One region of the Isoptericola sp. NPDC056578 genome, then DNA from elsewhere that is predicted to be linked to it. Evidence: riboswitches for the same ligand, from Rfam matches in the RefSeq annotation. Region 1 holds a riboswitch; the other holds the start of a gene.
The links. Region 1 has a riboswitch for S-adenosylmethionine ahead of ACFQ80_RS01415 (O-acetylhomoserine aminocarboxypropyltransferase/cysteine synthase family protein). Riboswitches for the same ligand answer to the same signal wherever they lie in the genome.
Positions count from the first base shown of each region.

Region 2: it holds a riboswitch for S-adenosylmethionine, as region 1 does, so the genes downstream of both, ACFQ80_RS12055 (aminotransferase class V-fold PLP-dependent enzyme) here and ACFQ80_RS01415 (O-acetylhomoserine aminocarboxypropyltransferase/cysteine synthase family protein) in region 1, are expected to answer to the same signal.

Region 1 covers NZ_JBHTVC010000002.1:97,765-100,900, reverse strand. Annotated here, with positions in the region: gene ACFQ80_RS01425 (M20/M25/M40 family metallo-hydrolase) at 1-1,212, shown strand, start outside; gene ACFQ80_RS01420 (GNAT family N-acetyltransferase) at 1,320-1,787, shown strand; SAM riboswitch class IV at 1,874-1,987, shown strand; gene ACFQ80_RS01415 (O-acetylhomoserine aminocarboxypropyltransferase/cysteine synthase family protein) at 2,002-3,136, shown strand, end outside.
Region 2 covers NZ_JBHTVC010000026.1:15,902-19,037, reverse strand. Annotated here, with positions in the region: gene ACFQ80_RS12065 (protein kinase) at 1-1,048, opposite strand, end outside; gene ACFQ80_RS12060 (RNA polymerase sigma factor) at 1,048-1,728, opposite strand; SAM riboswitch class IV at 1,815-1,931, shown strand; gene ACFQ80_RS12055 (aminotransferase class V-fold PLP-dependent enzyme) at 1,966-3,136, shown strand, end outside.

The sequences.
Region 1 (3,136 bases):
ATCGCGGACTTCCTCGACGGCGCCGGGCTGGAGCTCGAGCGGGTGGAGCCGCAGCCCGGGCGCACGTCGCTGGTCACGCGCGTGCACGGCACCGACCCGACGGCGCCGAGCCTCGGCCTGGTCGGGCACACCGACGTCGTCCCCGTCGAGCCGGACGGCTGGAGCCGCGACCCGTTCGGGGCCGAGCTCGTCGACGGCTGGGTCTGGGGCCGGGGCGCGATCGACATGCTCGGGCTCACGGCGGCCTACGCCGTCGTGACGCGGGCGCTCGCGACCTCCGGCCGCCCGCCGCGCGGCGACCTGCTGCTCGCCGCCGTCGCGGACGAGGAGCACGGCAGCGTGTGGGGGGTCGACTGGCTCACCACCCATCGGTGGGACCTGGTGCGGGCCGACCACGTGCTCACCGAGTCCGGCGGCGTGCCCGTGGGGCCGCTCGGGGCGCGGACGCTGGCCGTGGGGGAGAAGGGCGGCGCCGGCCGGCTGCTGCGCGTGCACGGCCGGCCCGGGCACGGCTCCGGGCCGTGGGGCAGCAGGAACGCCATCGTCATCGCCGCGGAGGTGGTGCGGCGCATCGCCGCCGCCCGCGGCCCCGTCGTCGTCGGCGACCTCTGGCGCCGGTACGTGGACGCGCTGGCGCCGGAGCCCGACCTGCGCGCCGCCCTGCTCGACCCGGAGCGGCTCGACGACGCGCTCCCGCGGCTCGGCGCCCTCGGCGCGGTCGCGCACGCCACGACGCACACGACGCTCGCCCCGACCGTCATCGGCGCCGGGTCCAAGCCGAACGTCATCCCGGGCCTGGCCGAGATCACGCTCGACATCCGCGTCCTGCCGGGCACCCGGCCCGGCGACGTCGAGGCGCTGCTCACCGAGACCCTCGGGGACCTGGCGGAGCACGTCGAGATCGTGGGCGACCGGTTCGGCGAGCCCTCCCTGTCGCCCACGGACAACGACCTGTACCGCGTCATCGAGCGGACGGTGTCGGCCCGCACCGGGGGCGCCCCCGTGGTGCCGACCCTCGGCACGGGCGGCACCGACGGGCGGTTCTACCGGCGCCGCGGCGTCCCGGCCTACGGCTTCGGGCTGCTCAGCGCCGACTGGGACCCCGGCGCGTGGCGCGGGCTGTTCCACGGCAACGACGAGCGGGTCGACGTCGCCTCCCTCGAGCTCACCACCGCCGCGCTGCACGACGTCGTCACGACGTTCCTGCGCTGAGGGCGGGCATGGGAACGGCCACCGCCAGGGTCCCCGGCCCCGCGACTCCCGGGGACGGCCCGCCGGGACCGGCGCGATGGGTCGCCACCGGATGGGACGACCCCCGCGTGGCCGCCCTCCGGGACGCCATGGACGCGGACCTCGCGCCCCGCTACGCCGCCCTGCGCGCCGAGCGGGCCCGCCTGTTCGCGGCGCGCGCGCCCGGCGGCCTCCAGGTCGTGCCGACGGCCGAGGAGGTCCTCGTGACCTGGTTGGCCCTCGTCGGCGACGAGCCTGTCGCGACGGCGTCGCTGCGCCGGCTCGGCACGCCGGACGCGGCGACCGACGCGGTGACGTACGAGGTCAAGCGGCTCTTCGTGCGCCCCGCCCACCGGCGGCGCGGCCTGGCGGCCGCGGCGTTGACGGCGGTGGAGGGCTCGGCGCGGGAGCGGGGGATCGGCGAGCTGCGGCTGCAGACCGGTGTGCTGCAACCGGAGGCGGTCGCGCTCTACGAGCGCGAGGGGTGGCGGCGGATCCCGCCGTACCCGCCCTACCCGCCCGAGTCGAGCGTCTGCTTCGTCAGGTCGCTGCGGTAGCTGGGACAGCACGTGCGGGTCCGGCATACGAGACCGCGCCGGACCGGGGTTGACGGCCGCGCCCTCGTCGGCTTCCCTGCGCCCCAGGTGACGAGCGCCAGTGCCAAGGCCCGGCTGGCTGGCCGGCAACCCTTCGACGTGACGGGGTGCCCCGGGAGCGACCTGACCGCTGCGCGACCGCGCGGGGGTAAGCACGGTTCTCCTGGAGACGACGTTGACGACCCTGACCGAGACGCACCCCACCGACCCGACCCGGCCCCACGGGTTCACGACGACACAGGTCCACGCCGGGGGTTCCGAGGGCGACGGCCCCGGGAGCGCGAGCCCTCGAGCGACCCCGATCCATCTCACGGCGGGGTTCCGGTTCGCCGGCTACGAGGACGCCGAGGCGCACTTCGGCGCCGGCGAGGGATACGCGTACACGCGCCACGGCAACCCGACCACGGAGTCCGTCGAGCGCCGGATCGCCCGCCTGGAGGGCGGTGCCGAGGCGCTGTTCCTCGCCTCGGGCCAGGCGGCGATCACGACGACGCTCCTCGGCCTCGTCGGCGCGGGCCAGCGCGTGCTCGCCTCGCCCAGCCTCTACGAGGGCACGCGGGGGCTGTTCCTGGAGAACCTGCCCCGCCTCGGGATCGAGACCGACTTCGTCGCGGACCCGGCGGACGTCGGCGCGTGGGAGCGGGCGATCACCCCGGACACCCGGGTCGTGTTCCTGGAGTCGATCCCCAACGCGCGCGGCGACGTGCACGACCTCGCCGCGATCGCGCGGGTCGCGCACGCCCGCGGTCTCGCGTTCGTCGTCGACAACACGCTGGCCACCCCGTACCTGCTGCGCCCGATCGAGCACGGCGCCGACGTCGTGGTGCACTCCGCGAGCAAGTTCCTCGCCGGGCACGGGTCGGTGCTGGGCGGGGTGGTGGTCGACGCCGGGACGTTCGACGCCGAGGCGTCGGGCCGGCTGTACCCGCACCTGGTCGCCCCGTCGCGGCTGGGCGCGGCGAGCCTCGTCGAGCGGCACGGCGGCCGGGCCCGGATCGCCTACCTCCGCGAGAGCGTCGCGCCGCGGTTCGGGCCGACCCCGTCGCCGATCAACGCGTTCCTCGTGGGGCAGGGCGTCGAGACGCTCTCGTTGCGCGTGGCACGGCAGAGCACGAACGCGCTGGCCGTCGCGCGGTTCCTCGACGGGCGGCCGGAGGTCGACCACGTGGACTACCCGGGCCTCGGCGCGAGCCCGTCGGACGGGCTCGCGCGCCGCTACCTGCCCGACGGGCAGGGCGCCGTCCTGCAGGTGACGCTCCACGGCGGCGCGTCGGCGGCGCGCCGGTTCGTCGAGGGCCTGGGGGTCGTCA
Region 2 (3,136 bases), on a different contig from region 1:
CCGTGGGCAGCGTCCACACCCAGTGCTCCGCGCCCGCGACGTCGGCCGTGAGGGTGACCGGCTCGCCGACGGTCGCCGCCCCGGGCCCGGAGATCGCGACGGTCGCGCCGCCCGCGGCCGAGCGAGGCCGGTCGAGCCAGGCCGTGACGCCGGCGCCCGCGCCCAGGCCGAGGACGGCGGCGGTGACCGCGGCGACGACGACGGCGGCCGGGCGGCGTCGCGCGCGGTCCGGGCCGCCGGTCGTGCCCGGGGCGAGCGCCCCCTCGACGTCGGCCAGCCAGGCTGCGGCGTCGGGGTGCCGCCGGGCGGGGGCGTCGGCGAGGCTGCGGCGTAGCGCGGCGTCGAGGGAGTGCGGCAGGTCGGCGCCCTCGACGAGCCAGGACAGCAGCGCGGACATCGCCCACAGGTCGGCGCGGGTGTCGACCGTGCCGGGGCCGGCCTGCTCCGGCGGCCGGAACCCTTCGGTGCCGCCCGCGACGGTCAGCCCGGAGCTGCGGGCCAGGTCTTTGCTCATGCCGAGGTCGGCCAGGACGAGGCGCTCGTCCGGCCGGACGACGGCGGCGGGAACGCCCTCGACCGCGCCCTCCGGGCCGGTGCGCAGCAGCACGTTGCCGGGGCTGAGGTCCCGGTGCACGAGGCGCGCGGCGTGCACGGCCTCGACCGCGGCGGCGAGCCCCCGGGCGACGGCGAGCACGTCGGCGGGCGTCGCCGTCCACCCGTCCGCCCGCAGGGCCGCGACGCGGGCCGCGAGGGTGCCGCGGTCGGCGAGCTCGAGGACGAGGTAGGGCTGCTGGCGGTCGCTCTCGCCGATGTCGTGCACGGCGACGACGTGCGGGCTCGCCACCCGCCGCAGCGCCCGGCCCTCCGCGATGAACCGCTCGCGGACCTCCGGGTTGAGGCTGTGGTTCTCGGCCAGCACCTTCACCACGACGACGTCGTCCAGCCGCTCGTCCACGGCGCGGTGCACGGTGGCGAACGACCCGACGCCGATCACGTCGCCCACCCGGTACCGCCCGAGCAGCGGCTCGGGCGCGGCGGGCGCGGCCATCAGGACAGGCTCCCGAGGGCCGCGGCCACGAGCGCGCGGCCGCGCGAGACCTGTGACTTCACGGTGCCGACGCTGCGACCCAGACGGTCGGCCACCTCCGCGTAGGGCAGGCCCTCGATGTCGCGCAGCGTCACGGGCTCGCGGTAGAGCTCGGGCAGGGCGGCGAGCGCGTCGCGCACGGTGGCGCGCGTGGCGATGAGGGAGCTCATCCGTTCCGACGGCCCGACGTCGTCGTCGGGCAGGGGAGCGGTGGCGCGCTGCCGTCGCAGGTGGTCGACCACCCGGTGGCGCACGATCCCGTGCACCCACGTGGTGACCCGCGACCCGCCCGCGAACGACCGGACCGACGTCGCCACGGAGACCAGCACGTCCTGGGAGACGTCGTCCACGGCGGCCTCGTCGAGCAGGGCGCCGCGCACGAAGCGCCGGACGACGCCGGACGCGTCCAGCAGCTCCACCAGCAGCTCGGTCGCGGGCGCGGAGCCCGCGGCGGCCCGCCCGCCGACGAGGTCGAGGACGTCGGCGGCGTCGTCCCCGGTCGCCGCGCGGGCGGCGAGCCCTGCGGCGTGGAGGTCGCCGCCGGCGAGGGCGCGGGCGACCAGCTCGGCCGGGGTTCCGACGGGGCTTCCGACGGGGCCTCCCGGAGGCGCGCCGGAGGCCGGAACGGTGCGATCGGGCATGCATCCAGCGTCTCACGCGACCGCATCGTGAGAAGGGGGCGGGCTCCGCTTGACCGTGTGGTGCTGCGCACGCACGATGGGCGGCAGGTCAAGAGCGCCAGCGCGAAGCCCCGGCTCGCTGGCCGGCAACCCTCCTCTCGCGGCGGGGTGCCCCGGGTGACGACCTGGCCCTGCGCCGTCCGGCGCGCGGGCAAGCGCGGGGAGCCACCTCCCCGGCACGACCGAGGAGGACCACGCATGACCACGCTCACCCCCGCGCCTGCGGTGCCCGCCGTGCGCGTCGGCGCCGTGCAGGACGTCGCACCCGTGCTGCCCGTCGTCGGCGGCGACACGCTCGTGCCGCTCGTCGACGGCCGTCAGCTGCCGTACGCCAACCTCGACGTCGCGGCGTCGGCGCCCGCCCTGCAGGCCGTGGCCGACCGGGTCGCGCGCGTGCTGCCGCTGTACGCCAGCGTCCATCGCGGCGCCGGCTACCTGTCGCAGGTCTCGACGGCCCTGTACGAGACGGCCCGCCGCACGATCGGCGCGTTCGTCGGAGCCCGGGAGGACGACCTCACGATCGTCACCCGCAACACGACGGACTCGCTCAACCTGCTCGCGGGCTGCGTGCCCGCAGACCCGGCCACGGGCGATCCCGGCCGCGTCCTCGTGCTCGACATCGAGCACCACGCCAACCTGCTGCCCTGGCAGCGCGTCACCGACGCGACCGTCGTCGCGGGCGGCCCGTCCGTGGCCGCCACCCTCGCGGAGATCGAGGAAGAGCTGGGGTCGGCCGCTGCCGCGGGCCGCCCCTACGCCCTCCTGGCGCTCACCGGCGCGTCCAACGTGACCGGCGAGGCGCTGCCCGTGGCCGACGTCGTCGCCGCCGCGCACGGCGCCGGCGCGCGCGTCGTGCTCGACGGCGCCCAGCTGGTGCCGCACCGCCGCTTCTCGCTCGCGGAGACGGGCGTCGACTACGTCGCGTTCTCGGGACACAAGACGTACGCGCCGTTCGGGGCCGGTGCCCTGGTCGGCCGGCGCGACTGGCTCGACGCCGGCACCCCGTACCTGGCCGGCGGCGGCGCCGTGCGCCGGGTGCGCACCACCACGACCGACTGGCACGAGGGCCCCGCCCGGCACGAGGCCGGCTCGCCCAACGTCGTGGGCGCGGTGGCGCTCGCTGCCGCGTGCGACGAGCTCGCCGCCCTCGACCCGTGGGTCGCGGCCGGGCACGAGGACGCCCTGCGACGCCGGCTCGTGGACGGGCTCGGCGAGATCGAGCGCGTCGAGGTCGTCCACGTCTGGGACGACGCCGTCGACCCGGTGGGCGTCGTGACGTTCACGGTCACCGGGTACGACCCCGGCCTCGTCGCCGCGTACCTGTCCGCCGAGCACGGCATCGGCGTGCGCGACGGCCGGTTCTGCGCCC